3 regions of the Shimia sp. R9_3 genome follow, and region 2 is predicted to be linked to each of the others. Evidence: riboswitches for the same ligand, from Rfam matches in the RefSeq annotation. Region 2 holds a riboswitch; each other region holds the start of a gene.

Region 1 (10,493 bases), on a different contig from region 2:
GCTTTTCGCGCACTTCCGCCGGGCCAATCACCCGCGCGCCCATGTTCTCAATGATCGTGCCCGCACGCTCCACAAGCTGCCAGTTTTCCGCCAGCACCCCTTTGTCGAGCCACAGATTGTCCTCCAGCCCCACGCGCACATTGCCCCCGGCCAACACCGCTGCCGCCACATAGGCCATCTGATTGCGGCCCAGAGAAAACGCGCTAAACGTCCACTCATCCGGCACATTGTTGACCATCGCCATAAAGGTGTTGAGATCATCCGGCGCGCCCCACGGCACGCCCATACACAGCTGAACAAGCGCATTGGGCTCCAGCACGCCATCTTTCACAAGCTGTTTGGCATACCACAGATGCCCGGTGTCAAAGGCTTCGATCTCGGGCTTAACCCCCAGATCCGTCATCATTTTTCCCATCGCCGTCAGCATGCCCGGCGTGTTGGTCATCACATAATCCGCTTCGGCAAAGTTCATCGTGCCGCAGTCCAAGGTGCAGATCTCCGGCAGGCATTCCGCCACATGCGCCACCCGCTCCGTGGCCCCCACCATATCGGTGCCCGCCACAGTCGGCAGCGGGGTCTCCACGCCGCCAAACACCATATCGCCGCCCATGCCAGCGGTCAGGTTTAGCACCATGTCGACCTCACTGTCGCGAATGCGGTCGGTCACCTCGCGATAGAGCCCCAGATCACGGCTCGGCGCGCCGGTTTCTGGGTCACGCACATGGCAATGCACCACCGCCGCGCCCGCCTTGGCCGCCGCAATCGCGCTGTCGGCAATCTGCTTCGGGCTGCGCGGCACATGCGGGCTGCGATCCTGCGTCCCACCCGATCCGGTCACGGCACAGGTGATGAAAACCTCACGATTCATTTGCAGCGGCATGGCGATTCCTTTCTTGCTCCTTGCCCAACCGTACTGCTCTTGTGGCGCAACACTTTTCACTTTACGAAAACTACATGACTAAATCCGCAGAAATTGGCGTTTTCCACCCCAACCCCGCACCGCTCAACACCGCCATTCTGGTGCTGGATGAGTGCAACACTCTGAGCTTTGCCGCCACCGTGGACCCAATGCGCGCCGCCAACCGCCGCGCCGGAAAAACGCTCTTCAAATGGCAGTTCTTCACGGCTGAAGGCACACCCGCTGCGCTCACAAGCGGCCTTGAAATCACCGGCCCTGCGCTGTCTGAGCTGGACAGATGTGATCTATTGTTTGTGGTGGCGGGCTTTCGTCTGGAGGAACAATCCACCCCGCGTCTGCGCGCCTCGCTGCGCCGTATTTATAATGCAGGTGCCTCGCTCGCCGCCATCGACGGCGGCCCCTGGCTGCTCGCCCGCGCAGGGCTGCTGGATGGCCATGAGGCCACCACTCACTGGGAAGATCTCGAAAAATTCTCTCAACATTTTCCGCAAGTTAAAACGCTTCAGGACCGGTTTTGCCTGTCAGGGCGCATCGCCACCTCGGGCGGTGCCAGCCCCTGCATTGACATGATGCTGCACCTGATTGCCACCCGCTTCAGCCCCGATCTCGCGCGCCGCGTCGGCAGTGCTTTTCTCTATGACCCAATGCCTTCTCAGGCACAAAGCCCCACCTCAACCCCGCGCCAGATGCGCCAGCACCCGCAGGTTGGCCGCGCGCTGGATGTCATGGCCCGCGCGCTTGACACGCCGCTCTCCATCCCCGCCGTTGCCTCGATCATAGGGACCTCAACCCGCACGCTGGAGATGCGCTTTGCCGCGCATTTGAACAGCTCTCCACAGGCCACATATCTGCATCTGCGCCTCGAAGAAGCCCTGCGCCTCGCCACAGACACCCGTCTGACGGTGCGCGACATCGCCCTCGCAACAGGCTTCAACAGCCCCACCAGCTTCGCCCGCGCCTTCAAAAACGCCCACGGCAAGTCTGTCCGCGACCTGCGCCGCAGTCGGATCTAACTCCTTCATTCTGCTGAAAATACTCCCGCCGGTGGCATCGAAGTTTTAGCGCGCAGCCGCCAAGATGCCATCCACAACCAGATGTGTTTCCACATGATCTGCCAGACGATCCAGCACCGCCTGCACGGTGACGTCATAGCCCTCATTGCCCACCTGCGCACCCAGCGCAGTCAGCCAGGCCCGGCGGAAGCCATCATCGCGGAACATGCCGTGCAGATAGCTCCCCGACACCTGCCCACCCGCAGAAACCGCGCCCTCATCACGCCCGTCCACCTGCGCAAAGGGCCGCGCCCGATCCGGCCCATCCGTGCGCCCGATGTGGATTTCATAGCCCCGGAAGGCCTCACCAGAGGCCACATGCACGGCCTCGGTTTCCGTCAGACGTTTGTCCGGTGTCATCACCGTTTCCACGTCCAAAAGCCCAAGACCTTCGGTCTCTCCAGCCGGGCCTTCGATGCCCTCAGGATCTTGCACAACCGCGCCAAGCATTTGATATCCGCCACAAATCCCAAGAACATGGCCACCGCGCCGCACATGCGCCGCCAGATCCACATCCCAGCCCTGCTCGCGCAGAAACGCCAGATCGCCACGGGTGGATTTGCTGCCCGGAATGATCACCACATCCGCATCGCCGGGGATCGGCTCCCCCGCCCGCAACATGGTCAGCGACACGCCCGGCTCCTGTGCCAGCGGGTCCAGATCGTCAAAATTCGCAATCCGCGACAGCCCCAGACAGACCACTTTCAAGCCGCCGTCACGTTCGGCGTTCTTGATGTCAAGCGCATCCTCGGCAGGCAATTTCCACGCCTCCCCGAAATAGGGCAACACCCCAAAGCCGTCCCAACCGGTCGTTGCCTTTATCAGATCATAGCCATCATCAAATAAGCTTGGATCACCGCGAAACTTGTTAATCAGAAAGCCCACAACCAGCGCCGCGTCCTCTTCCGAAATCACCGCCTGCGTCCCGACAACCTGCGCAATCACGCCTCCCCGGTCGATGTCTCCGGCCAGCACCACGGGCACCTCTGCGGCCTGCGCAAAGCCCATATTGGCGATGTCTCCGGCCCGCAGATTGACCTCCGCCGGGCTGCCCGCGCCCTCAACGATCACCAGATCACTATTCGTTTTCAAACGGTTAAAGCTCTCAAGCACCGCCTCAAGCAGCTGCGGCTTGAGCTTGGCATATTCCCGCGCCTTCACCGTGGTCAGCCGCTTGCCCTGCACCACCACCTGCGAGCCCACATCGGTTTCCGGCTTCAGAAGCACCGGGTTCATATCCACAGTCAGCGCCTTGCCGCAGGCCAGCGCCTGCAACGCCTGCGCCCGTCCGATCTCGCCCCCGTCAACGGTCACAGCCGCATTGTTAGACATATTCTGCGGCTTGAACGGTGCCACAGACAGACCCCGCCGCGCCGCCGCCCGGCACAGCCCCGCCACCAGCATCGACTTGCCCACATTGGAGCCCGTGCCCTGAATCATAATTGCCTTGCCCATGGCTCAGCCCTGTTTTGGGAGGAAGGCCTCCACCGCCGCAGAAGCGATGACAAGCACGTTTCCGTCATCGGGATTTGTCACATTCATCCCCCCAAACACCGCTTTCACCTCCGCGCGCCCGCGGGGCAAATTCTTAACCAATGCGTCACAATCCACCTCTTCCGGCGCCTGCACCCCCACCGTCACCTGCACCCGCATCTCTTTGGGATCCTTACCTAAAGCGGCAAACATCGGGATGGCAGAATGGCGAATTGCATCCTCGATCGCACGGGCCGCAGCCTTGGTGTAATCCTGCCCGTATTGGTCGTTGCCCATGCCCATTTCGATGATGAAACGCTGCTCGCTCATGCCGCGACCTCCACATCCAAAGCCACCGAAATCGCCACATTGGCCATCACCGTCGGGTTGCCGCCGTCCGTGCGCGGCACGTCCAGCCCGCCTTTGACCGGCACAACCGTCACCTGCCCATAAGGGAAGATCGCCGCAATCACCGCAGTGTCAATCTGCTCCGGTTGCTGCACCGCCACCTCAACGGTGATGATCATCTCTGATTTGTCTTTGCTAAAAAGCTCCGCCAGATTGATCGAATTGTGCCACAGCGCGTCCTTCACAGCGCGGCTCGCCGCCTCGGTGTAATCCTGGCGTCTGAGCGAAGAGCCCATGCCAAATTCGGTGAGCAGACGTTTGATCGCCATCAGAATTCCACCCCCGCCTGCGCCTTGATGCCATCGCGGAACGGATGTTTCAGCAGGGTCATCTCTGTCACCAGATCAGCAGCCTCAATCAGCTCCGGCTTAGCATTGCGGCCGGTCAAAAGAACGTGAGTCATCGCAGGCTTTTCGCTCAGCAGAAAATCGACCACGTCGTCGATGTTGAGATAGTCATTGCGCAGCGCGATGTTGATTTCATCGAGCATCACAAAGCGGTTCTCCGGGTTGCGGATCAGCTCCTTGGCCAGTTCCCAGCCTGCTTCTGCTTTGGCAATGTCGCGCTCCCGGTCCTGCGTCTCCCAGGTAAACCCTTCCCCTGACACATGAAATTGCACTTCTTCTGGGAAATGCTCTTCCAGAAAGGCCCGCTCCCCCGTGGCCATCGCGCCTTTGATGAACTGCACCACAGCCACCGGCATGCCATGTGCAATGCAGCGCATAATCATGCCAAATCCGGAGGAGCTTTTGCCTTTGCCCGGCCCGGTGTGCACGATGATCAGACCTTTTTCTTCGGTCTTTGTGGCCATCATCCTGTCTCGCGCCGCTTTGATTTTGGCCATCTTGGCCTTGTGGCGTTCGTTCTGATCCGTGTTTTCAGACATTCCTGCCCCTCCGTTCGCGCTTGACTTAGCCGCAATCATTGCCCATTCGGGTTGTCGCTGGTTTCTGCTCGATTTGAGCAGGTGAAAAGGGAATGTGAAACGGGTCCAACGTCAAGGCCCAAAGCGCAGCCGCCCCCGCGACCGTGACCGGAGAGGTCCGCCACAGCCACTGGAGAAATCCGGGAAGGCAGGAGGACCACCAGAGCCCAAGCTCTGAGATCCGCAAGCCGGGAGACCTGCCAGCGCAAATGACATAAACCGGACGGGGTGTTTCGGTGTCGGGCTCTCCACAGATGTCCCGTGTTTGCCCCGTCCCTGAAAAGGGACCAGATCTGATGGCTGATGCAAATGCTCCAGTCGAATTGCTTGTCTGCACCACCTGCCGTGCCGGCCAGCCAACCGACGTCGAAGGGCCGCGCCCCGGTACGCAATTGTTTGATGCGCTCACCGCCTCAGACCTGCCGGAAAACGTGACGGTGAAAGGTGTTGAGTGCTTTTCCAACTGCGATTTTGGCTGCTCGATCACCGTGCGTGGCGGCGATGAGCGCTGGACCTATGTCTATGGCAATTTCACCGGTGCAGAAGACGCGGAACTGGTCGCGGACGGCGTGAGCAAATATGCCGCCACCGCTGACGGGCTGGTCCCGTGGCGCGAACGCTCCACCCATTTCCGCAAAAACTGCATCGCCCGCATTCCCCCACTGGAGATCCCCGAATGAGCACTCTTGAAAAACTCCCTGTCACCGTCATCACCGGTTTTCTGGGATCCGGCAAAACGACACTCGTGCGCAATCTGATGACCAAACCACAGGGCAAACGCCTTGCGGTGATCGTCAATGAATTTGGCGATGTGGGTGTGGACGGCGAGATCCTGAAATCCTGCGCCATCCCGGATTGCCCGGCGGAAAACATCATGGAGCTGGCCAACGGCTGCATCTGCTGCACCGTGGCGGATGATTTTATCCCCACCATCGAAGCCCTTATGCAGCTTGAGCCGCGCCCCGAGCACATTCTGATTGAAACCTCCGGCCTGGCCCTGCCAAAGCCGCTGCTGAAAGCCTTTGACTGGCCCGATATCCGTTCCAAAATCACCGTGGACGGCGTGATCGCGCTGGCCGATGCCGAAGCGGTTGCCGATGGCCGTTTTGCCCCTGATGTGGCCGCAGTGGATGCCCAGCGCGAAGCAGATGAAGGCTTGGATCACGAAACCCCGCTTTCCGAGGTTTTCGAAGATCAGATCAGCTGCGCGGACATTGTTCTTCTGACCAAACCGGATCTTGCAGGCCCCGATGGTGTGGCCAAAGCCAAGGAAATCGTGCTGGCCGAAGCGCCCCGCCCTCTGCCAGTGGTCGAAGTGGCCGAAGGCGAAGTGGACCCGCGCGTGATCCTCGGTCTGGAAGCCGCCGCAGAGGATGATCTGGAGGCTCGCCCCTCCCATCACGATGGGCACCACGACCACGAACATGACGATTTTGAAAGCGTTGTGATCGACGTTCCAGAGCAGAGCGATCCCGCAGCTTTTGCCGCCAAGATCGAGAAAATGGCCAAAGATCTCAACATCCTGCGCGTCAAAGGCTACGCCGCCGTCGAAGGCAAACCCATGCGTCTTCTGGTGCAGGCTGTGGGCGCGCGCGTGCGTCATCAGTTTGACCGCCCATGGAAGCCCGAGGAGGGCCGTCATGGCCGCATGGTCGTGATTGCGGAACATGATGACGTAAATGTGGATGCGATCCGCGCCGCTCTGGTAGACTAAACGCCCATGCATGTAGTCTTTCGCGAAAGCCACGGTCTTGATGAGGCCGAAACCCCAATGGATCTGGGTCAGTCACCGGCTGACCTTGTGGTGCTGTCGTTTTCCGACAGCGATCTGGGGGCTTTCGCGGCAGGCTGGCATCGCAGCAACGGCGATCTGCCCACGCTGCGTCTTGCCAATCTGACAGCGTTGAAACACCCGCTGTCGGTCGACACCTACATTGAGCAAACGCTGTCTGGTGCCAAAGCCATCCTGATCCGTCTGATTGGCGGCATCTCCTACTGGCAATACGGTATCCAGCAGGTACAGGCATTGGCGGCGGAAAAAGGCATCGCCCTTGCGGCGCTGCCCGCAGACGGGCGGCCGGATACACGGCTGGATGAAGTCTCCACCCTGCCAGTGTCCACCCTGCACCGCCTGACCCATCTCTGTGACACCGGCGGAGCGGTTGCTGCCCAGGCCGCACTGGCGCAGCTGGCATTGGCCGCAGGGCTCTATGCAAAGCCGGTCATGGGCTCCAAAGCGCTGCCCGATCACGGCGGCTGGACACCTGAGACGGGCCTGTCTGACCCGCTCACCGGGCGCGACGCTGCAAAGCCGCTGATTGCCCTGACCTTCTATCGCGCCTACGTCAGCGCCGCTGACACCGCGCCGATTGAGGCGCTGTTTGAAGAGTTCCGCGGACGTGGTTTTGATGTGGTGGGCCTGTTTGCCCCCTCTCTCAAAGTGCCCGCCTCCGCCGCTTGGCTGGCGGACACCCTCCGCGATCTGAAACCCGCCGCGATTGTGAACGCCACCTCTTTCTCCGGCAAAGGCGCAGATGGCACCTCGCCTCTGGACGCGACCGAAGCACCGGTCTTTCAGGTGGCGCTCGCCACCTCCCGCAAAAAAGCCTGGGCCGAAGCAGAGCGCGGCCTTGCACCTTCCGATCTCGCCATGCACGTTGTGTTGCCAGAGGTCGACGGCCGTCTCTTTACCGGTGTGAGCTCCTTCAAAGAGCCCGGTAAAAAAGACGAAGCGCTGGAGTATTCCCGCTTTGCCCACCGCCCGTTGCCTGACCGCATCACCGCCATTGCGGATAAGGTCGAGGGCTGGGTGCGGCTGGCACAAAAACCCAATACAGACAAACACCTGGCCTGTGTGCTGTCGACCTATCCGGGCAAAGACTGGAACATGGCGCACGCCGTGGGGCTTGACCCGCTTGCCAGTGTTGAGGCGATCCTGTCAGACTTTGCCGAGGACGGCTTTGACACCGGAAACGGTGAGGCAGCGCCTCTTGCAGACGCCCTGCTTGGCGAAACGATCTCTTGGTCGCTGGCTGATTACAAAGCGGCACTGACATCTCTGCCGGAAACGCTGCACGCAGATCTCACAGAGGCTTGGGGCGCGCCGGAAGATGATCCAACCGTTTCTGAAGATGCGTTCACCTTCAAAGCCACAAAACGCGGCAACATCCTGATCGCCCTGCAGCCAGAGCGCGGCACCGATCAGATCCGCGAAGACGAATACCACGATCTCTCCCGCGTGCCGCGCCATTCCTACGTGGCCTTTTACCTGTGGCTCCGCCAGACACAGGGCGTTGACGCTCTGCTGCACATCGGCGCCCATGGCACGCTGGAGTGGCTGCCCGGCAAATCCGTGGCCCTCTCCGGGGCCTGCTGGCCCGAGGCGCTGATTGGCGACGCGCCTGTGATCTACCCCTTCATTGTGAATGACCCCGGCGAGGCGGCGCAGGCGAAACGCCGCATCAACGCGCTCACGCTTGGCCACGTGCCGCCACCGCTGAAAGCCAGCGCGACGCCACAGCGGTTTGCCCGCCTTGAAACCTTGCTTGATGAGTTCTCAAACGCCGACGGGTTAGATCCCAAACGCCGTGACCGCCTGCAATCGGACATCAAAGACGAAGCCGAAGCCCTTGGTCTGCAATCAGAACTTGGGCTGGATGACGCCACCTCTCTGGCAGAGGCGATCACCCGCATCGACACCTTTGTCTGTGACATCAAGGAAAGCCAGTTTGGCGATGGCCTGCATGTGTTTGGCCGCGCGCCGACCGTCAAAGGGGCGTTTGACGCCAGCGCCTCGGCTGATGCCGAACGCGCATCCCTGACCCGTGCTCTGGCCGGCAAACGCATCGAGGCCGGCCCCTCCGGCTCGCCTTATCGCGGGCGCAAAGACGTGCTGCCCACGGGCCGCAATCTCTTCACCACCGATCCGCGCTCTGTGCCCTCCCGCTCCGCCTATGCGCAGGGCGTGAAATTGGCCGAAGAGCTGGTGCGCCGCCACCTTCAGGAAGAGGGCGACTATCCCAAAAACCTGATCGTCGATCTCTGGGGCAGCGCCACCATGCGCACAGCAGGCGAAGAATTTGCCATGGCGCTGCACCTCTTGGGCGCAAAACCGGTCTGGGACGAAGGCAGCGAGCGGGTTTCGGGCGTTGAAATCCTGCCCATCGCCCTGCTCGAACGCCCCCGCATTGACGTCACCCTGCGTGTCTCGGGCCTGTTCCGCGATGTCTTCCCAACGCTGAGCACCCTCTTTGGTCAGGCGGTCAAAGCTCTGACAGACCGAGACGAAGCCGCCGATTGGAACCCGTTTGCCGGTCGCATCACCGCGCCACGGGTCTACGGCCCCGCGCCCGGCAGCTACGGCCTTGGCATGGGCCACGACGTCGAAAACTACTCGGAAGAAGGCCGCAAAGCTGCTGGCGAGGCCTGGCTCAACGCCTCCTCTTATGCCTTTGATGGCGATAAGATCACCAAAGACGCGGATGGCATTCGCGCGCTGGTGGGCGCCGCTGACAGCTTTGTGCATTTGCAGGACATGCCGGAAACCGACCTCCTGCTGGCGTCCGATTATGCCACCCACGAGGCGGGCTTTGCCGCCGCGCAAAAGATCACCGGCGGCAACGCCAATCTCTATCATGTGGACAACACCAACCCGGAAAATCCCCGCGCCCGCAGCCTCACCGAGGAAATCGCGCGTGTGGTGCACGCCCGCGCCACCAACCCGGATTGGCTGGCTGGCATGATGCGCCATGGCTTCCGCGGCGGGGCTGAAATCGCGGCCACGCTGGAGCATATGGCCGCCTTCGCCAATCTCGCAGGCGCGGTGCCACCACAGCTGTTTGATGCCTACCACGACGCCACTTTGGGCGACACAGAGGTGGTCAGCTTCCTAGAGAAAGAAAATCCACAGGCGCTGGCCGCGATGCGTGATCGCTTTGCCGCGCTGCATGAGGCCGGTCTTTGGATCACCCGCCGCAATTCCATTCTCGCAGAGCTGGAACGTCTGGCATGACCCGCCCCAGCGCCAAAGGCTGGTGCCCCGGCGCCTATAAGCCGATGATGTCCGGTGACGGTCTGGTGGTGCGCGTGCGCCCGATGCTGGCGCGGCTCACACAGGCGCAGGTGCTCGGGCTTTGCGTAACCGCACTTGAGTTTGGCTCCGGCCTGATTGACCTCACCAGCCGCGCCAACCTGCAAATCCGTGGCGTGGCAGAGGCCGATCACGAGGCCGTTCTGGCACGTCTCGCAGATCTCGGCCTGCTGCCCGATGATCCCCTGCTGGAAAGCCGCCGCAACATCCTGACCCCGCCGCTCTGGCAGGCCGGAGACGAAACCGACCAGATCGCAAACGCGCTGGTGGCCCGTCTGGGCGACTTCCCCGAGCTGCCCGCCAAAATGGGCTTTGCCATCGACATCGACGGCGCACCGCAATTCACGCAGAACTCCGCCGATTTCCGGCTGGAGCGCACAGCCGACGGTGCTTTGATCCTGCGCGCAGACGGCGCGTCCCGTGGACGTCCGGTCACCGCCGCCACCGCAGTGGACGCGCTGATTGACATGGCGCAGTGGTTTGTCAAAACCGATGGCCCAAGCCGCCGCCGCATGGCCGCGCATGTGGCCATGACCGCCCTGCCCGCCAACTGGCAAGCCGCCTTGCCCACCGCCCCTGCACAATCTCTGCGCCCCGGCGCAACCGCCCTTGGCACCGTCTTTGGCG
Region 2 (10,493 bases):
ACGGCTCGCTGCTCTGGGCGCGCGACATGGGGCCGGATTTTGACCCCAAGCAACATGGCCTGAAAACCGTGCATTGTCAGGAGCTCGCCGGTCTCGTCTACATCTGTCTGGCAGACGAAGCCCCTGATTTCGCACCCTTCGCAGAAACCGTGCACCCCTATTTGGAGGCTCATGATCTGGGCAATGCCAAAGTGGCATTCGAAAGCTCCATTGTCGAAAACGGCAACTGGAAGCTGGTCTGGGAAAACAATCGTGAATGTTACCACTGTGGCGGCAACCACCCGGCCTTGTGCCGCACCTACCCCGATGACCCCAGCGTGACCGGCATTGGCGAAGGTGGCGAAACACCTGACCACCTGCAGGCCCATTTTGACCGCTGCGAAGCCGCCGGTCTGCCCTCCAACTTCCACCTCAGCGAAGAAGGCCAATACCGCGTGGCGCGCATGCCGCTAAAAGAAGGCGCGGAAAGCTACACGATGGATGGCAAAACCGCCGTACGTCCGTGGCTCGGACGCGTGCCATTCGCTGATGCTGGCGCATTGCTGCAGTTCCACTACCCGACAACCTGGAACCACTTCCTCGCAGACCATTCCATCGTCTTCCGCGTCACCCCGATCAGCCCGACCGAGACCGAAGTCACCACCAAATGGCTGGTGCACAAAGACGCCGTGGAAGGCCGGGATTATGATCTCAAGCGCCTGACTGAAGTCTGGATGGCCACCAACGATGAAGACCGCCGCGTGGTCGAGGACAACCAGCAGGGCATCAACAGCCCCGCCTATGTGCCCGGCCCCTATTCCCCGACACAGGAATCCGGCGTGCTGCAGTTTGTTGAATGGTATTGCGCCAAACTGGCCAGCCACCTGACCCCAAACACCCTTGCTGCGGAGTGATGTGATGAAAGATCTTCAGACCACCGCAACCGTTTGGCAGGACAACGAGATGCTGGAATGCGTCTCCATCGTGCCGGAAATGCCCAACACGGCGAGCTTCACCTTCCGCGCCCCATCCGGCGCCCTCTTCGCCTATGATCCGGGGCAGTTCCTGACCCTGGAAATCCCCGCACCGGGTCAGCCGGGAGGCGTGGTGCACCGCACCTACACGATATCCTCCTCGCCCTCACGCCCGCGCTCGATCACCATCACTGCAAAGGCACAGCCTGACAGCATCGGCACCCGCTGGATGCTCGACAACCTGCGCCCCGGCATGCGCCTGAGAGCCTTGGGACCGGCAGGCCTCTTCACCAACGCGGGCAGCACAGCGAAGAAATTCCTCTTCATCTCGGCAGGTTCCGGCGTCACCCCCATGATGTCGATGACCACCTGCATGTGGGACGAAGGCCAGGAACTGGACGCCGTCTTCATCAACTGCGCCAAGCGCCCCTCGGAAATCATCTTCCGCCAAAGGCTTGAACAGATGGCCAGCCGCACCCCCGGACTGGATCTCAAATTTGTGGTCGAAGAGCCCGATCCCTACCGCCCCTGGACGGGCTATCAGGGGCAGTTCAACCAGCTGATGCTGGGCCTGATGGCGCCGGATTATCTTGACCGCGAGGTCTATTGCTGCGGGCCAGAGCCCTTCATGACCGCGGTGCGCGAAGCGCTGGCCGGTCTGGGCTTTGACATGGACAACTACCATCAGGAGAGCTTTGGCGCGCCGGTGGAAACCGAGGCCGAACAGCCCGCGCTGGATGATGTGGTGCCTGACGAGGACCGCAAGGCGGAAATCCACTTCGCCACGTCTGATGTCACCGCCAAAGTCGCCGAGACCGAAACCGTGCTCGCCGCCGCGCGCTCGGTCGGGCTCAACATCCCCTCAGGCTGTACCTTCGGCGTCTGCGGCACCTGCAAGGTCAAAAAGACCGAAGGCGAGGTGCATATGGTTCACAACGGCGGCATTTCGGACGACGACATCGAAGCCGGCTACATCCTCGCCTGCTGCTCCAACCCGATTGGCAAAGTGGCAGTAGAGGTCTGAGCCCCCCGCTCTCGGGCTCACAGAAAGGCCCGGCAGACATGCCGGGCTTTTTTTGTGTTCTATGGCTTTTGAGGCGATGGTGTTCTGGAAGTGTTTCGATTGACTACAGAGAAGAATTTGCAGCAATCCCCACTTTCGCTTTGCAAAGCGAAAGTCAGCATTTTTAGAAAGCCCAATGTTTTGTAGCGGCGTGACCCTTATCTACTAGGGGTTGCTGATGCAATGAAAATGCTTGCTTTGATTGCATCCAAACGCTTCCTGTGTAGGAGTAGTGTTAGCAAACGAGAGGCTTGTCGATGTCTTCCGGAGATAAAATGAAAGGTCGGTGCTCCCAGTGTGGCTGGGTCACTAGACGAACATTTAAAAACATGGGGCGGAAGCCGTGCCCGAAATGCGGTGGCCAAATTCTGTTTCATGAAGACGACAAAGAAGCAGCGCAGACTATCGCTATCCTGTCGATAATTGGCATGATCGTATTAGGGTTCCTGTTTGTCTCACTGGGAATAGCCGAATGGTAAAGTCGCAGGAGATATACTGACTACGGCTGTCGTTACCATTCCAACTTCGTCAGAAATTTCTTAGCAAACCCTAGTTTCGTCTTGATTACTCTGCTGCTTGTTTAAAGTCGTTCGAGCCTAAGCCACTAACCAACCTACCTCTTACTCACCCATCCTTCAAAACCCGCCCCAAATCAGGCCGCCGAAAATCCGGCCCTTTCAGCACCTTGCCATCTGCGCGCAGCACCGGGCGGCCGTCGGCACCCAACTTGGACATGTTGGAGGCATGCACCTCGGCCATGGCGGCGGGTTTCAACCCATGCAGGCCGAACTCCAGAAAGGTGCCATCCAGCACATACTGAATGTCACACAGCGCATCGAGCACCTCGACCATATCCCCGGCCGCAATAGCAGCGCGCAGCTCGGCCACCTCTTCTTCGAGAATGTCCTGACGCATCTCCGCACGCTCTTGGGGAATGGCAGGTGTGTCAACCACAGGCACATCAAAGGCCTCATGCCATTCCTTCACAAGCGCAAGTGTGTCGCGGGACATCAGAAATCCCAGTCTTCGTCTTCGGTCGCGACCGCTTTGCCGATCACATAAGAAGAGCCCGAGCCGGAGAAGAAGTCGTGGTTTTCGCTGTCCGGGCTGAGAGCGGCCAGAATGGCGGGGTTTACCTCGGAGACTTCCGGCGGGAACAGCGCTTCAAAGCCGAGGTTCTGCAGGGCTTTGTTGGCGTTGTAATGCAGGAAGACCTTCACATCCTCAGTGAGGCCAAGCTCGTCATAAAGCTCTTCGGTGTATTGGTTCTCAATCCCGTACAGCTCAAACATCAGGCCAAAGGCATAGTCCTTCAGCTCCTGCTGTCCGGCCTCATCGAGCTGCTCATAGCCGCGCTGGAATTTATAGCCGATGTAATAGCCATGCACCGCCTCGTCGCGGATAATCAGGCGGATCAGATCGGCGGTGTTGGTCAGCTTGGCGCGGCTCGACCAATACATCGGCAGATAGAAGCCTGAATAGAACAGGAAGCTCTCAAGGAACACGGAAGCGATCTTGCGCTTGAGCGGGTCATTGCCCGGCGCATAGGTATCAAGGATCGCTTTGGCTTTGGCTTGCAGATGCGGATTCTCTTCCGACCAGCGGAACGCCTCATCAATCTCCTTGGTGGAGCAAAGCGTTGAAAAGATGGAGGAATAGCTGCGCGCATGCACCGCCTCCATAAAGGCGATATTGGTCAGCACTGCCTCTTCATGCGGGGTGATCGCATCGGGCATCAGCGCAGGCGCACCCACAGAGTTCTGGATCGTATCCAGCAGCGTCAGCCCGGTGAACACGCGGATGGTGAGCTGTTTTTCATGGTCGGTCAGCGTGCCCCAGCTGGGGATGTCATTGGACAGCGGCACTTTTTCCGGCAGCCAGAAATTCACCGTCAGGCGGTTCCAGACCTCAAGGTCCTTGTCGTCCTCCAGACGGTTCCAATTGATGGCGCGGGGGATGTGGGTTTCGATCATGTCTTTCATGTCTGACGTCCCTTACAGCGAGCAGGATACGCAGCCCTGCACCTCGGTGCCCTCAAGGGCCTCCTGACGCAGACGCACATAATAGATTGTTTTGATGCCTTTTTTCCAGGCATAGATTTGCGCACGGTTGATGTCGCGCGTGGTGGCTTCGGCCGGGAAGAACAGGGTCAGAGACAGGCCTTGATCCACGTGCTCGGTGGCCGCCGCGTAGGTATCAATCAGCGCCTCGGGGCCGATTTCATAGGCGTCACGGTAATACTCGAGGTTCTCGTTGTTCATGAAGGCGGCTGGATAGTAGACGCGGCCGATTTTGCCCTCTTTGCGGATCTCGATTTTGGACACAATCGGGTGGATCGATGAGGTCGAGTTGTTGATGTAGGAGATCGAGCCGGTCGGCGGCACGGCCTGAAGGTTGCGGTTGAACAGCCCGTGTTTCATCACGTCAGCCTTCAGCGCGGCCCAATCCTCACGAGTGGGCAGATCCACACCGTCAAACAGCGCTTTCACCTTATCGCTTTTCGGCAACCAGTCCTGCTCGGTGTATTTGTCAAAGAACACACCAGAGGCATAGTCAGAGCGCTCAAACCCTTTGAAAGAAGCCTTGCGTTCCTGCGCCAGATCGCAAGAGGTGCGGATCGCGTGGAAAGCCACAGCGGCAAAGTAAACCGATGTGAATTCAATGCCTTCCGGGCTGCCATAGTGAATGTGCTCACGCGCAAGGAAGCCATGCAGGTTCATCTGGCCAAGGCCGATGGCGTGGCTGTCATCATTGCCTTTGCGCACCGATGGCACGGAGTCGATCGCGGACATTTCAGATACAGCCGTCAGCGCACGGATCGCGGCCCCCACGGTACGGCCCAGATCTTTGCCGTCCATGGTTTTGGCGATGTTGAGCGAGCCGAGGTTGCAGGAAATATCGCTGCCCATCTTGGCATAGCCGAGGTCTTCGTTGAACTCAGACGCCTCATTCACCTGAAGAATTTCCGAACAGAGGTTGGACATGTTGATCCGGCCCTCAATCGGGTTCATCCGGTTCACCGTGTCTTCAAACATCACATAAGGGTAGCCGCTCTCAAACTGGATTTCGGCAATGGTCTGGAAGAATTCGCGCGCGTTCACCTTGGATTTGCGAATGCGCTTGTCGTCCACCATCTCCTCATATTTCTCGGTCACCGAGATCTCAGAGAAAGGCACGCCATAGACCTTCTCCACGTCATGCGGAGAGAACAGATACATATCGGCGTTTTTCTTAGCGAGCTCAAAGGTGATGTCGGGGATCACCACGCCAAGAGACAACGTCTTGATGCGGATTTTTTCGTCTGCGTTTTCGCGCTTTGTGTCGAGGAAACGCATGATGTCAGGATGGTGCGCGTTCAGATAGACCGCGCCTGCGCCCTGACGTGCGCCCAGCTGGTTGGCATAGGAAAAGCTGTCTTCGAGCAGCTTCATCACCGGGATCACACCGGAAGACTGGTTCTCAATGCCTTTGATCGGCGCGCCGTGCTCGCGGATGTTGGTCAGCAAAAGCGCCACACCGCCACCCCGCTTGGAGAGCTGCAGTGCAGAGTTGATGCCGCGGCCAATGCTTTCCATATTGTCTTCCAGACGCAGCAGGAAGCAGGAGATCAGCTCGCCACGGGAGGCTTTACCGGCGTTCAGGAAGGTCGGTGTGGCCGGCTGGAAACGGCCCTCCAGAATCTCTTCCATAAAGGCCATGGCCTGATCCTCATCCCCACGCGCCAGCGCCAGAGAGGTCATGACCACACGGTCCTCATAGCGCTCCAGGAAGCGCTGCCCGTCACGGGTTTTCAGCGTGTAGGAGGTGTAATATTTGAAGGCGCCAAGGAAGGTCGGGAACCGGAATTTCTTGGCATAGGCCGCTTCCCAGATCGCGCGCATGAAGTTCTTGGAATATTGATCCAGAACCGCTTCTTCATAGTAGCCTTCGCTCACCAGATAGCCGAGCTTTTCATCCAACGAGTGGAAGAAAACGGTGTTCTGGTTCACATGCTGCAGGAAATACTGACGCGCCGCCATGCGATCCGCGTCAAAGCGGATGTTGCCATCCGCGTCATACAGATTCAGCATCGCGTTGAGTGCGTGATAGTCCTGCTCGTTCACTGTGCTGTCGAGCATAGCGGTCTCCCAATCTTTTCCAGCCCCGCACGGACGCGGGAAATATCAGTTTCGGTGCCTGCCAGCTCGAACGTGTAGAGCAGCGGGACATTGCATTTTTCGGCGATGACGCGCCCGGCCAACCCATAGGTGGCGCCAAAGTTGCGATTGCCGGTGGCGATCACCCCAACAAGGTGGGCGCGTTTGGTGGCGTCGTTTAGAAAACGGATCACCTGTTTGGGCACTGCCCCCCGCCCCTGCCCATCTGCATAGGTCGGACAGATCAGAACAAAGGCTTCTTTGGGGTCAGGGAGCGGCGCGTCGGGATCTTCCGAGATGCGCGCGGCTTCAATACCAAGCCGCGTCACAAACCGGTGGGTGTTGCCCGATTTTGAGGAATAGTAGACAAGCGCCGGAAATTGGCGGCTCACCTCCCTTAGGCCAGCTGTGCGATCATGTCAGGGCGGAAGCCCGACCAGTGATCCGCCCCCGCCACAACCACCGGCGCCTGACGATAGCCCAGCTCGGTCACATGGCTCAGCGCGCTGTCGTCCTGCGTCAGATCAACCACATCATAGCTGATGCCTTTGGCGTCCAGCGCACGTGTGGTGGCGGTGCATTGTACACAAGCGGGTTTGGAATAAACGATGATGCTCATCTGTCCTCTTTCTTTTTGTCAAAGCCGAGGACGCAGAGTGGCAGCACCACTTCTTGCGCGCCCCCGAACCCTCCGTTCGTGGTCATCATTTTGCACTTTCGGCAGGTCTCCTGACTAGCGGATCAACGCTTGGCTGGCCTTCCCGAGGATGCCCCCCAGTGGCATATTCAGCCTTGCTATCCGCTTACAGTTGCGGGGGCAGCGCCGGAATTTCACCGGCTTCCCTCTTAGCCTTCGACAGGAATCGAAAGAACCGAAGCACCCCTATATAGGGTGTGATCACCACATAGTGTCAATATATAGCGGCATTGTGACTTCGATTTATTGTTGATGGATGCAAAGTTTCTGTGGATATCTGCCCAAGATATCCACATCACCGCCATCTCGGCGCAAGATCTTATCACCTTCAGAAAAATGGCCAGCCGCACACCGGCGCTTCACCTAAAGCGTTTCATCAGCGAAGGCGGAAAGGTAGAGCCCGCACACCGGCGACCAAGGATCAACAGACCCGTATTCAAACTCTGTCGCGCGGCCTTGCTGAACCGCGATGATATTGCTCCGGTGCAGGATTGTGAAAAGAAACCGCTCCTGTATCGCCTTGGCCGGGCCGATCATTTTCACGCGATCCCCATGCCAGCCAAAGTACATCTCCGCCACGATCTTCTTTGCCGGATCATCCTCCCCGGCCAAAGCGGCGAACTCGTCAACAAATTCATCGATGCCCGCCAGCTTCAGCACCTCGGGGCCGAAGTGATCCTTCAGCGTGCGTCGCAGAAATGACGTGGTGCCGCCCAGCGTCAAAGGCACCAGAACCGCCCCCGCCAGACCGGCTGCCCCCACCAAAAACGCACGCCGCCTCAAACTCATAGCTGCTCTCCCGCATAAAGCGACAGCGCCGATAGGGTGAGCGTCGGGTTCGCAGCCGCCCCGGTCGTGAAGGTCCCGGCCCCAAGACAGGCCAAATTGGAGACACCAAAGACCCGCAGGTTTTTGTCCACCACACCGGTTTTGCTGTCCGTACCCATCGGCGTGCCTCCGATAATATGCGCTTCCGTCGGCTCAATGCCCCCGATGCCGACAATCTCATGCTCGAACGGAATCAGTGAGGACACACGCTCACGCGCCCGCGCCAGGCCGGCATAGGCATAGGCGCTGTGCCCGGACCACAAAATCGTCGGCGCGTCGTCTTTTAACACAACCCGGTTCTGCTCCTGCGGCAAATCTTCGGCCACCAGCTTCAACTTCAGACGCTGCAGCCATTTTCCCTTCTCAAGGCGCAAAGACGGAGGCGCATTCCAGCTTTCAATGAGAACAGACGCCGCCTCACGACGAAACTCCCCATCATAAAATCCGTAACCCATCCCGGTCAGCGAGGTGCCGCCATAATAGTTGTCAAACGGGATGTTCACCCAAACAAATTGCCCCACCTGCTCATGCAGCCCACGCCCCACCAGATCAGAGCCAATACCTGATCTCAGCAGTATTGCCGAGTTGAAGATCGGGTTGGCCCCAAGCCCGACAAAATCCGCCCGCAAGGTGATCGGCCCCAACTCGGTCGTCTGGGCCACAACACCGGTGGCGAGCCCCGTAGCGGTCTCCACGGTGCGGCACTCCGCATCCAGCAGGTAATGAAACCCTTCATCCTCAAACAGTTCCAGCGAATTGAGGATCGTAAATTTTGCATCCACCGGACACAGGTTGCAGGCGCCAGACACACAACAGGTGGTGCGTCGCCCCCCATTGGAGCGCGCGCAGGGCATCGGCTGCCAGCTGGGCTCTTGGGCAAACAGCTTGCGCTCCGCCCGCGTTGGCGCATGCGGCGGAAACGGAAACGGGGCACTCCGGGGCGCATATCCAGCCTCATCGGAACCGGCGATATCCATCAGATACTCCGCTTCCACCATGTAAGGCTCGATGTCGCCGTAAGACACCGGCCAGTCCTGCGCCACGCCATATCTTGAAAACAACTCAAAATCGCTCGGCTGCAGACGCGGCGTGTTCCCCCACCAACAGTTTGAGCAGCCGCCAAACTGATGCCGTACGGTCCAGTCCTTGCGCTGTCCAGAGCTGTTTTCCTGCGCCACACCGCCTGTTGGATGCGGAACGCGGGTTTCCAGCTGGGTATCGTGATCAATAAACGGACCGCGCTCCAGAAACAGAACCCTCAGGCCGCGCCCTTTCAGCTTATAGGCGAAAAAACAGGAGGCAAAGCTCGTCCCAACCAGGATGACATCCCAGGATGTCTTCTGAGCATCTGCGGCGGAAATCGGTTTCACTCGGCACCTATGTCTGGATCAAAACACATGTCACGCGGGGCACAGAGACGGGGCAGCTGCACTCAGGCATCCACCACTCAGCTTTGCGCTTCACTTGGCGCCATTCAGGACAATGCCCGCGCCGCCCAGATCCATATCTCTCAACATGTTCAGGCTGCGGTTCATGCCATCGCGTGTCATCTTATTGGTCTCGATGGTGAAAATCCCCAGATCACGCGAATTCAAACCGGCAAAGCTGTTGGAGCTGTCCTCCAGACTTGGCGCATCAATGATGACCACATCATAAACCTTGCGCAGCAGGGCAATCATGTCCTGCATCCGCTCAGAGCTGTAGAGCACAGAGGGATCCGCCGCCGATACTTCCGCACCGATACAGTCAAACCCATCCGCCGTATCCGTCACCACCAGACATTCACTCAAAGGCTTGTCGCTGTGGATGGCGGACAAGAAATTCGCCTGTTCATTCAGACCAAAACTATCTGTCAGCTGTGCGGTGCGGAAATCTCCGTCGACAAGCACACATTTCCGACCGCGCTGCGCATTGGCCCAGGCCAGCAAGATCGCCGTATTGGTCCGGCTTTGGTTGGCATCATAGGAGGTCACAAACAGCGACCTCAACGATCGCTCACTGTGCAGATTGATGTTATCCGCCAGCTTCAACGCCGCCTGCGCAAAGGCTTCATCATTGGAAAGCTGTGCAAGCAGCTTCTCAGCCGAGCGGATCTTCTTCAAGCGGGGGGTGTTGCCAAACACCGGCAATCCGGTTGCCCGCGACACCTGCCTCGGCTCAGAGAGCCGTCTGGGCCGCCACTCCAGCATGAAGGCCAAAGCCGCTCCCAGCGAAAGCCCGCCAACCAGAGCCAGGATCGCCGCCACTTTCTTGCGCGGGTGAGACGGGCTGCTGGGTGGTGAGGCATAGCGGATGATCTTCGCATCGGAGATCGGAATTTCCTGAAACTCACTGATTTCGCGATACCGCCCCAGGAAATCCTCATACACACGGCGGTTAATGTCGGCCACACGCTGCAGCTGGTTCATCTCGATCAGCTGGCGCGACCGCTCAAGGTTCAATCCTTCAAAGCTGCGCAGGCTGGTCTCCAACGTGCGCACGTTGAGCCGCAGTGTCTCCACGCGGTTGTTGAGCTGCAAAATCAGGTTCTCAACCTCATTGGCCAGCTCAGCTTCGGTTTTGGAAATCGCGCGGCGGATCGAATCCATTCGCGCGGACTCATCTGAAAAGCTCAGCGAGGCTTCAGCCTCTTCGCGGCGCAGATCCACCAGCGCGCGTCGGAACTCAAAAATCGCATCGTTGGAAAGAATATTCGCGGTTGCAAGCGGGCCATCCTGCTCATTCACCAGCGTGGCCCGACGCACCTGCGCCTCTGCCTGCGCCAGCTCCGCCCGCGCGTTCACCAGCTTGGTGGTGAATTCCTGCATCTGCTGGTC
Region 3 (10,493 bases), 100 kb from region 2:
CGCGTCGGTGATCAGCAATGTGATGGGTGCAATCAGCAACACGGTTGTCACGTTGTCCAGCATTGCAGAGAACACAGCGGTGATCAGCGTGAGCATGATCAAAATCCCTGTGGGATCCGCTTTCACCCATTTGGCTGATTTGATGGCCACATACTGGAAAAGGCCACTCTTACTGGTGATCGCAACCACCACCATCATGCCGATCAGAAGCGCAAGCGTGTTGGAGTCGACCCCGTCTACAGCCTGTTGTTGGTTCAAGATCCCAAACAGCACCATAAGCGAGGCGCCAAGCATCACAAGGATGGCACGGTTGATTTTTTCGGTGATGAGTACGGCATAAACCAGAACCAGAATACCGGAAGCGATCCACAGAGGATCAATCCCAAGCATTTCCGCCAAGGAAAAGCCTGCCTCAGAGTGTGAGGAAGAATGTGCAGACAAGATACTGTCCCGTTTTCGTTTGATTTCAGTGAGTTGGGCTCAGCGGCAGCGCTGACCTTATAAGACGTTGTCCATCAGCGAGTTTGCACTCACTGTGCCCACAAAACGCTGGGTTTTGGGCTCCACAAGCATCACGTGACGCTTGAATTTATAGACAAGGAAGATGCCTTCCATAATCGGCGTATCCGGTGCAGCCACTGGAATGTTGCTGGGATTGGACATGTTGTCCGCAACTTTCTCTTGCTTAAGGCGCTCGATCTGGTTGCGGAAGTCTTCTTTATCCAAGCTCATGAAACCAAGGTGGTCCATGGAGACACGCATGCTGTCCGTGTTCAAACCAATGGTTGCCGCCTTTGGCAAGATCAGCTTCAGCATTGTGGGAGCACTGAACACACCGCAGTACTTGCCGCTCTCGTCCACCACTGGCAGGAAACGCGCTCGGGTTTCTTTCAGGATAGCAAGGGCATCAGCAACGCTTGCATCAGGACGAATGGTTTTCTGCAGATCGGGCGAAACCATGACATCAAAACATGTCAGACCCATAATCGTGGCCTTTCTTTGAGTGGCACGCTTGAAATCGCACCAGTGTTGCAACCGGCGGCGGCGCAAAGGAAACGTGCAGAGTCGCAAAACGCACATCATCTATTGAATCGCCAGAGTCGGGCGCTTACTTCTAGTGTTTTTCCGGCAATTACCAGTGCAGAAATGATGAAAAGCCGATTGGAAGGCTTAACCTCTACGTAGTTTTGTTGGTGAACGCCTCTTTTGGAACCGCGGGAAACAAAATCGCACCCACCATGCTCGCAGCAAATGCATCAACGAACCAAGCCTCCCGATGTCCGGAAGGGACGCTCAGGGGGGCTTTGCTACTAGGGATTACTCGGGCTGGGAATGTTTAGGGCTCACAGAACACCAAACGCAATCATGGTCTGACAAAGGACGTTTCGTTGCGTCAATGGAGGGCAAGATGCCCTTTTCATCACAGTGCAGCCCCCTGCCCGCGAACCAATCCAACTTCATCACCCGATCAGGGTGCGGGGTTATGAGGCTTGGTCTTGTGGTCATCCCTTCGGCGGTAAACTCCCATAAATAACCCTGTGTTTCAGCCAAATCGAAAAGCGTTTCTCGCTTCCAGTCAAAATCCGGAGGAATGTGATTGCCTGTGTTCAGGTCTCCGCCGATCAGAATGGGCATATCAGGGGCAAATTCTTCTATCGCAGCCAAAAGGTCCGCGAACTGCGTATGGCGATGTGCGGCGTTTGCATTGCTCTCCAAATGCGTGGAGACGACACAAAGAGGGCCATCCTCTGTGGGCACAATGGCCGCAAGCGCCATGCGCCCACCAAGCCGAGGTTGATCAGGATCGGAGGCGCCAGCATCTGCGGCAAACCAATGGCCGTCTTGGTCGAGCCGGATCATACCAACGCGCTCAAACGGAACGGAAGACAAAATAGCGTTGCCATGCCAACCAAGGCTGTTGAAGGAGTCTTTGCAGAACTGCCGCTCGGTTGGGCCGCCAAGATCCAGCTCATGGAACTCGACGCCGAAGGCGTATTGCATGCCCAAAACCGCAGCCATGTCCTCAGTTGTGTGACGTTGCCCTGTGCGGGACATACCGTGATCTACCTCAGACAAAAGCACGATGTCTGGCGAAACCGTTTTCAAATGGTCGGCAGTGTCTTCCGGAAACAGGCAACGCTCCACATTCCACGCTGCGACCGTAAGTTTTGTTGGCAGCACGGAGTGTGCGGCGGTCCCACCAATTTGCACGGCATTCATCGCGGGGGTATTCGCAAGCAACGCCCTATGCGCTTCGGCCGTGCGAGGGACCTCCCAAAGGTTTTTTTGTTCGGCAGCGGTGATTTCTGGCAGCGCCTCAACGGTATGGGTGATCACAGCGCTTTCCCCGTTTCCACATCAAAGAGACGCAGCGCATCGGGTTTCAGCGCCACACGTGTGGCACCCGGAACAGCCACGATTTCTTTGCTGACGTGAATGGTGAAATTTTGCTCTGCCAGCTGACCATGCAGGAGACGATGTGCGCCGAGTTCTTCGACGATGTCGACGTGAAAATCTAGCGGTCCTGCTGCGTTGAGCTCGACGTCTTCCGGGCGGATGCCCAGCGTCACAGCGCCTGCCCCTGGCGCTTTGGCCAGTGGCGTGCCACCGTTCACAAGTACCTGCCCTCCTTCCAGACGGGCGTTGATCAGATTCATCGGAGGCGCGCCCATGAAGCTCGCAACAAAGGTTGATGCGGGGTAATGGTAGACCTCCGCCGGGGTGCCAATCTGCTCAATCCGACCTTCGTTAAGCACGATAATACGATCTGCCATGGTCATGGCTTCCACCTGATCATGGGTTACATAGATCGAAGTAACCCCAAGGCGGCGTTGCAGTGCTTTGATTTCGATACGCATTTGGTTGCGCAATTTAGCGTCGAGATTGGAAAGCGGTTCATCAAACAGGAACAACGCCGGATCACGCACCACCGCGCGCCCCATGGCGACACGCTGACGCTGCCCCCCGGACAACTGGCTTGGCTTGCGATCAAGATACGGCTCAAGGTTCAGCATCTTGGCCGCTTCGACCACTTTACGTTCAATCTCTTCAGCCGGCGTTTTGCGGTTTTTGAGGCCATAGCCGATGTTTTTGCGCACCGTCATATGCGGATAGAGCGCATAGTTCTGAAAGACCATGGCGATGTCACGATCCGCAGGATCAACGTCATTCACTACGCGATCACCGATCGAGAGGTTGCCTTCGGAGATGTCTTCCAGCCCGGCGACCATGCGCAACAAGGTGGATTTGCCGCAGCCAGAAGGGCCAACCAGCACCACAAACTCACCGTCGGCAATGTCAAAGCTGGTGCGGGTGACGGCTTCAAAGCCGTTAGGATAGATTTTGCGGATGTTTTGCAGAGAGACCTGAGCCATTTCTCTTGTCCTTATTTGTCAGATTCCGTGAGGCCCTTGACGAACCAGCTTTGGAAGAAAATCACCACGAGCACAGGCGGCAGAATCGCAATCAATGCGAGCATATTGGCGCGGCCGTACTCGGGAATATTGGTACCTTCGAGATCTTGGGTGATCTGCTTGATCCCGCGCACCAGCGTGTACATGTGCTCTTCGGTCGTGATCATCGTCGGCCAGAGGTATTGGTTCCAGCCAAAGACAAACATGATGATGAACATGGCAGCGATCATCGTCTGGCTAAGCGGCACAAGGATATCGATGAAGAATTTGACCGGTCCTGCGCCGTCAATCCGGGCCGCCTCAACCAGTTCTTCAGGCACGGAACGGAAAAACTGACGGAAGAAGAAGGTCGCTGTCGCGGACGCGATCAGTGGCACAATCAAGCCACTGTAACTGTTGAGCAACCCGAGCTTTTGCGCAATCTCATAGGACGGCAAAATGCGCACTTCGAGCGGGAGAAGAAGCGTCGTGAAGATGAGCCAGAAGGCAAAGGTAGCAAACCGAAGCCGGAAGTAAACCAACGCATAGGCCGCCATCATGCCAATCGCAATTTTGCCAAGGGCAAAGCCGAGACCAAGGATCAGCGAGTTTTTTAGCATGGACATACCGGTGTTCTCGCCAGAGAAACCCGAAGCTTCAAACATCGCTTTCTCAAAATTGACGCCAAACTGATCTCCAATCACCAGCTCAGGACCGTTCTTGATGGTTGCGACATCGGTGGTTGTCGTGGTCTGCAGCACGATTAGTAAAGGCACCAGCATGAAGAGCGAGCCGAGGATCAGTACCGCGTGATCGCCCACATCGCTCCAGCGGATGCGGAACTTGCGCATGGGCATCGTGGGCGCCTGGCTTTGGGATATATCTGTCATGATTTGCGCCCTTATGTGTAGTGAATGCGCCGCTCAACCAAGCGGAACTGGAAGATGGTCAGTGCCAGCACAAGCACCATGAGCACGACGGATTGCGCAGACGAGCCGCCAAGATCGTTGCCGCGGAAACCGTCCACATAGACTTTGTAAACCAGCGTCATCGGGTTGTTGCCAGGCTCACCTTTCACGAGCGTGTCGACGATGCCGAAGGTGTCAAACAGCGCGTAAGTGATGTTGATGATCAGCAGGAAAAAGCCGGTTGGTGCCAACAGCGGGAAGGTGACTTCCCAGAAGCGGCCGCTGGCGGAGCGGTTGTCGATAAGGGCGGCTTCGCGCACGGCTTTCGGGATGGACTGCAGTCCTGAGAGAAAGAAAATGAAATTCACCGGTACCTGTTTCCAAACGGACACGATCACCATGGCAATTGCGGTGTCATTGAAGTTTACACCTAGTTTGAAATCCCAGCCGATGCTGCGTGCAAGCTCAGTCAGCGGCCCCCAGCTCTGATCAAACATGATCAGCCCGATAAAGCCCGCAACGGGTGGCGCAACCGCGTAGACCCACATCAGCAGCGTCCGGTAACTGCGCGCTCCGCGCAGAACTTTGTCTGCCTTCACAGCAAGCAAAAGCGCCAGGGCAAGCGAGAAAAAGGTCACCAGTATCGTGAACACCAGCGTGAACCGCGCGATCTTCAGATATTCGCCGCTGCCTGCGAGGTCCGTATAGTTGTCGACCCCCACAAAGGTTGAGCCAAACCCAAAGGGATCTTGCAGATAAAATGACGACTGCACCGCATGGGCGGCTGGCCAATAAAAAAAGATGGCGATGATAATCAACTGCGGCAAGAGCAGCAGGATTGGCAGCCATCTGGTGGTGAAACCGGCGCGTTTCATTGAAGGTGTCCTTTGAAAGAGGGGACGGCCGCGATCTCGCGCGGCCGCCCATTATCTGTCTGGAAGAGAAGCTTAGCTCTGGGTCTTGGCGAATTTCGCCAGCAGATCGTTGGCTTCTTTTTCGATGGTCGCGAAGGCGTCTTCCACAGTGGTTTCGCCGGTCAGGATGCGGCCGTATTCGCGGTTCATCACGTCACGGATCTGCACATAGAAACCCATGCGATAGCCTTTGGTGTTGTCACCTGCTGGCAGGGACAGCTGTTTGATGCCAATCTCAGCAGCTGGCGCGCGCTCATAGTGGCCATCCGCTTTTGCCATTTCATAGGCTGCTTCCGTGATCGGCACATAACCGGTTTCCTGGTGCCAGAAATACTGGGTCTCAGGCTGGGTCAGGAATTCAAAGAACGCAGCGGTCGCTTTGTTGTCAGCCGCGTCGTGGCCAGCCATAGCGAAGAGAGATGCACCGCCGATGAAGGTTTGCTTTGGCTCTGCGGTCACAGCTTCCCAGTAAGGCAGGTAGGTCGCGGAGAAATCAAACGGCAGGTCTTTCTTGGACAGGCCGCCGAAAGAGCCGGAAGAGCCCAGCCACATGCCAACTTTGCCTTCTTCAAATGGGGTTGCGTTGTCACCCCAACCGGTGCCGAACCACTCAAAGTAGCCCGCATCCTGCCATTCGGTCACAGCGGTAAAGTGGGCTTTGATCGCGTCGTTGTTCACGAGGATCTTGGTGCCTTCAGCGCCGTCATAGCCGTTGTTGTTGGTGGCAAACGGAAGATCGTGGCGAGACATGAAGTTCTCGGTGAAGATCCATGGCAGGTGGGATTGGGTCAGCGCGGTGTAGCCGGCTTCTTTCAGCGCAGGAGCGGTGACAGTCTGGAACTCTTCCCAGGTTTTTGGCGGCTCAACGCCGGCTTTCTCAAACGCCTGCACGTTATAGTACATGATTGGCGAGGAGGAGTTGAACGGCATGCCGATCATCTTGTCGTCCGCGTCTGCATAGAAGTAGCGCACGCCAGAGATGTAGTCGTTGATGTCAAAGGCAACGCCATTGTCTGTCAACAGATCCTGCACCGGAACAGTTGCGCCTTTGGCGCCGATGACGGTTGCGGCGCCAGCATCAAACACCTGAAGGATGTTTGGCTGTTCGCCAGCGCGGAAGGCAGCGATGCCTGCGGTAAGGGCTTCTTCGTAGGTGCCTTTGAAAACAGGGGTGATTTTGTATTCGTCTTGAGACGCGTTGAAGTCTTCTGCGATGGCATTCACAGTTTCGCCCAATGCGCCGCCCATGGCATGCCACCAGGTGATTTCAGTTTCAGCAAAGGCAGAGTTTGCCACCATTGCGAATGCGGCCGCAGCCGTGCTTGTCATGAAATGTTTCACAATCGGTCTCCAGTTGAGTCGGCAAACCCAGTTTGGATTCACCAGCGTTTTCCGACCCCCATTGCCCTCCGACAAAGGTGATCTGTGTAAATTCGGTGCGCCTGCAGATTGCTCAGCGCGAGGGTTGTGCAATATCTGCACACGTGTTCAGGTAGCGGAGATATGCGACAGTTCTGTGAAGCGAATTTTGCGTTTTTGTTAAGTTTCATCCGGGAGGCACCAAGCGGAGATGAATCATGGCGTTGACAAAGAGCGGCCCAAATCACGCCGGGTGACCGCCCAAGCGGTGGCAGATGCAGTTGGAGTGTCTCGTTCCGCGGTGTCCCGGGCATTTACCGAAGGCGCATATCTGGACAACGCGAAGCGTCGGGCGATTTTGCAGATGGCCGCGAAAATGGGGTATCAACCCAATGCCTTGGCTGCAGGTCTTCAGGGAGGCAGGTCCCATCTTGTCGCCATCTTTGTTGGAAATATGCGCAGCGCCTATGACTCTATGTTTGTCAGCCAGCTGGTGCGCGAGCTCAATGGAATCGACAAATGGCCGGTTTTGATTGATGGCGGCGGCAAACGTGCAGCCACCGCCATTGACGAAATCATGCGCTACCCGCTGGACGCTCTCATTCTGCGCGGGGGAAGCATGTCTGCCGACATCGTCACCCATTGCGCGCGCTTTGGCATCCCCATGATCTCCTCGGGTCGGCCAGTAGATGCATCCGGAGTTGATAACGTCTGCTGCCGCAATGCGCTTGGGAGCAGGCTGATAACAGAGCGCCTTATAGCCAGCGGGAGAAAACGGTTTGGACTTATTGCAGGCCCAAAGGATTTTCATTCAGCTGAAGGCCGCCGAGAAGGCGTGCTTGATGCCCTCGGTGAAGCAGGGCTGTCTCTTCAATGTGAAGCTTTCAGTGACTACACCGTGGATTCTGGTCACCAGATCGCACTTGAGATGCTGGCTTCCAATTTCATTGACGCCTTGGTTTGCTCCAATGACGCTTCGGCAATTGGCGCTCTGACGGCAGCACGCGAACTGGGGCGCTCGGTTCCGGGTGAGATTGCGATTGTCGGCTTTGATGATATCGACATGGCCAAGTGGCCGATGTTTGACCTCACCACGGTGCGCAACCCCATTGACGCCTCCGTGCGCGAGATCATTGCGCTCTTGGAGCGCCGACTCGCCGATCCCACGAAAGACGATGAGACTGCCTACGTCGATCCCAGCGTCGTTGACCGCGGCACGCATTAATTTTTGGGCAATCTCGCGCCATTCCGTTTCATATTTATCTACTTTGATTCCGCAATTGTGTCCGCTGAGGTCGCAATCCGTTATTGACCCGCTCTCGCCGCATCTGGCAAGAACGCGCCATGTTCGGTTCCGGGTTAACCCGGAAGCAATAGGGAATGTAGTGCGGCGATATCGGTGCCAAATCTGCAACTGCCCCCGCAACTGTAAGCGGCGAGCACGGCTGAAAACGCCACTGGGGTTTCCCGGGAAGGCCAGCATCGTGTTTTGACCCGCAAGTCAGGAGACCTGCCGGACATGCGCCCTTGAAAGGGGCGTTCATTATCGGCGACGGGGTGTGCGCCGGGTCCGCTTGGTTTGGAAACCGAGTGGCTCCGCGCTCTCCGAAGTCACACAAAAATAAATGCGCCGGGGAAGGCGCAACGTGATAAGGACCAAACAAATGAAAAAGCTGCTTTTGGCGGCCACCGCTGCTCTTTCCATCCCCGCGATGGCGCAAGCGCATTTTCTTCTGGAATACACCGAAGACACGATGATTGAGCGCCCCGGTGACGTTCCAGTCAAGCTTATTTTCTGGCATCCGCATGAAGCGGGTCATGTGATGACCTTGGAAAAGCCTGAAGAGTTTTTCGTTATCCACAACAGTGAGAAAACGGACCTCTTGGGTACGCTTGAAGAGACCACCTTTGACGGTCCTGACAACAGTGCAAAAGCCTTCTTGGGAACGGTTCCGGTAAAGCGCTCGGGGGACTATGTCGTCGTGACTGTGCCCGCGCCTTACTATGAAGAGTCCGAGGACATCTACATTCAGCAGATCACCAAAACTTACCTGAACCGCAACGAGCTGCCGACCGACTGGGATCAGCCCCATGGGCTCGCAACCGAGATCCTGCCGCTGAACAAGCCATACAACATTATTGCGGGGTCTACCTTCACCGGCCGTGTTCTGAGCGAAGGTCAGCCAGTGGCGGGTGCTGAAATCGAGATCGAATATATGGCAGCAGAGCCAGATCTGGAAGGCACTGGAGCCAAAGCAGCGATCGTGTCGCCTCTGCCAGGCGGCGCAATCGTGGCGATCTCCGACGACAATGGCTACTTCTCTTTCGGTGTTCCAAAAGCAGGTTACTGGGGTTTTGCCGCTCTGGGTTCTGGGCCGGAAACCGAGCATGAGGGCAAAGAGCTGAGCCAGGATGCGGTTATCTGGGTCCGCGCTTGGGATCTGGAGTAACGCTTCATGCACATTGTTGACGGAGCCTTGTCCAATCCGGTTGTCATCGGCGGCGCACTCGCAGCGGTCGGCGGCATTGCGATGGGACTAAGATCACTGGACCTTGACCGCATCCCGGCTGCTGGCGTGTTGTCGGCAAGCTTTTTTGTGGCATCTCTGATCCATGTCCCGATTGGCCCGTCATCTGTGCATTTGATTTTGAACGGTCTAGCCGGGCTCTTGCTCGGCTGGGCCGCATTTCCCGCCCTCTTTGTAGGGTTGCTTTTGCAAGCGGTATTCTTTGGCTTTGGCGGTTTAACCGTGCTCGGGATCAACGCCGTCAATATCGCGTTTCCTGCGGTATTAGCCTGGATGTTGTTTGGCCGCCTAATCGGCCGAGGCTCGCCTGTTCAAGGGGCGATCTGGGGCGGGATCGGCGGCGCCTTTGCAATTGCGGCCACAACCGCACTTGTCGCGGTTTCATTGGCCCTTTCAGGCGAAGAGTTCATTACTGCGGCGAAACTCGTGTTTTTTGCCCATATTCCCGTGATGGTCATTGAGGCTGTTCTAACGGGGTTTGCGGTCTTGCTCGCGCGCAAAGTCAAACCGGAGCTGTTTTTGAAAGGGCGAGCTGCGTGAAAAAGCTGATCTTAATGTGTGTGCTGGTTCTTTCACCGCTGCCTGCCCTGGCCCATAAGGTGATTGCCGGAGTGTTCCCGTCGGGTGATGCGATCGAAGGAGAATTGGGCTTCTCAAACGGGGATATGGCAAAAGATCAAGAAGTTGTTGTCACTGGTCCAGATGGCGCCGAATTGGGGCGCACGGTGACTGATGCGGATGGTTTTTTTGTGTTCACACCAAGCAGCCCGGTCGCGCATACATTTTTTGCCGATCTTGGTGCAGGCCACATTGCTGAGGTCACCATGCCTGCCGAGGAAGTCGCGGAGATTTTGGGGGTTGCGGCAGAAATAATGGATCCAGCGCCAGCCGACCAGTCAGGCTCAAATGTCAGCGGTGTGACCGTTGCCTCGCTTTCTGAGGAAGAACGCGCAGCGATTGCCCAAGCTGTTAGAGACGAGATGCGCCCATTGCGTCGCGAGATTGCCGCATATCGTGAGCACAATGACTTTCAGAGCATTCTGGGGGGTATTGGCTATATTGTTGGCTTGTTTGGTCTCGGTTTTTATATTGCCGCACGCAGAAAGTTGGCAAGCTGATGGCCCACGCACTGGAACCACAAGCAAAAACGCTCTCTGGGGCTGGCGGTGCCAATCTCTATGGCAAGCTCACAGAGCTTGATCCTAGGATGCGTATTCTAGCGATGTGTCTTTTTGCTGTGGTGACCGTGGCTTTGCAAACACTGTCAGCTTTGGCTGCTGCATTTTCGGTCTCCCTATGCCTGCTCATTCTGTCAGGCCTTCCCAAACGTCGAACCTTGAAGCGCATGGCGATGATGGACGGCTTCATCATATTCATGCTCGTGCTGATGCC

The links. A riboswitch is a leader RNA that binds a small molecule or an ion and turns the genes downstream of it on or off. The one in region 2 is predicted to bind cobalamin.
Region 1: another riboswitch for cobalamin. It lies ahead of J7412_RS07120 (DUF1636 domain-containing protein); the one in region 2 lies ahead of nrdH (glutaredoxin-like protein NrdH).
Region 3: another riboswitch for cobalamin. It lies ahead of J7412_RS16685 (DUF4198 domain-containing protein); the one in region 2 lies ahead of nrdH (glutaredoxin-like protein NrdH).

The regions. Positions count from the first base shown of each region.
Region 1 is NZ_JAGHRP010000002.1:546,734-557,226, reverse strand. Features, by position in the region: gene J7412_RS07150 (3-keto-5-aminohexanoate cleavage protein) at 1-880, opposite strand, end outside; gene J7412_RS07145 (GlxA family transcriptional regulator) at 955-1,932, shown strand; gene J7412_RS07140 (cobyric acid synthase) at 1,978-3,426, opposite strand; gene J7412_RS07135 (Lin0512 family protein) at 3,430-3,774, opposite strand; gene J7412_RS07130 (Lin0512 family protein) at 3,771-4,121, opposite strand; gene cobO (cob(I)yrinic acid a,c-diamide adenosyltransferase) at 4,121-4,738, opposite strand; cobalamin riboswitch at 4,780-4,997, shown strand; gene J7412_RS07120 (DUF1636 domain-containing protein) at 5,074-5,457, shown strand; gene cobW (cobalamin biosynthesis protein CobW) at 5,454-6,491, shown strand; gene cobN (cobaltochelatase subunit CobN) at 6,498-9,788, shown strand; gene J7412_RS07105 (cobalamin biosynthesis protein CobG) at 9,785-10,493, shown strand, end outside.
Region 2 is NZ_JAGHRP010000007.1:118,235-128,727, forward strand. Features, by position in the region: gene J7412_RS17130 (aromatic ring-hydroxylating dioxygenase subunit alpha) at 1-893, shown strand, start outside; gene J7412_RS17135 (hybrid-cluster NAD(P)-dependent oxidoreductase) at 898-1,977, shown strand; gene J7412_RS17140 (nucleoside triphosphate pyrophosphohydrolase family protein) at 2,641-3,027, opposite strand; gene nrdF (class 1b ribonucleoside-diphosphate reductase subunit beta) at 3,027-3,998, opposite strand; gene nrdE (class 1b ribonucleoside-diphosphate reductase subunit alpha) at 4,011-6,134, opposite strand; gene nrdI (class Ib ribonucleoside-diphosphate reductase assembly flavoprotein NrdI) at 6,116-6,544, opposite strand; gene nrdH (glutaredoxin-like protein NrdH) at 6,550-6,771, opposite strand; cobalamin riboswitch at 6,854-7,044, opposite strand; gene J7412_RS17165 (hypothetical protein) at 7,213-7,638, opposite strand; gene J7412_RS22115 (GMC family oxidoreductase) at 7,635-9,047, opposite strand; gene J7412_RS17175 (exopolysaccharide transport family protein) at 9,138-10,493, opposite strand, start outside.
Region 3 is NZ_JAGHRP010000007.1:14,064-24,556, reverse strand. Features, by position in the region: gene J7412_RS16725 (ArsB/NhaD family transporter) at 1-441, opposite strand, end outside; gene J7412_RS16720 (CBS domain-containing protein) at 499-984, opposite strand; gene J7412_RS16715 (endonuclease/exonuclease/phosphatase family protein) at 1,318-2,334, opposite strand; gene ugpC (sn-glycerol-3-phosphate ABC transporter ATP-binding protein UgpC) at 2,334-3,374, opposite strand; gene J7412_RS16705 (ABC transporter permease subunit) at 3,386-4,243, opposite strand; gene J7412_RS16700 (ABC transporter permease subunit) at 4,294-5,175, opposite strand; gene J7412_RS16695 (extracellular solute-binding protein) at 5,248-6,543, opposite strand; gene J7412_RS16690 (substrate-binding domain-containing protein) at 6,785-7,798, shown strand; cobalamin riboswitch at 7,906-8,106, shown strand; gene J7412_RS16685 (DUF4198 domain-containing protein) at 8,238-9,023, shown strand; gene cbiM (cobalt transporter CbiM) at 9,030-9,641, shown strand; gene J7412_RS16675 (cobalt ABC transporter permease) at 9,638-10,219, shown strand; gene cbiQ (cobalt ECF transporter T component CbiQ) at 10,219-10,493, shown strand, end outside.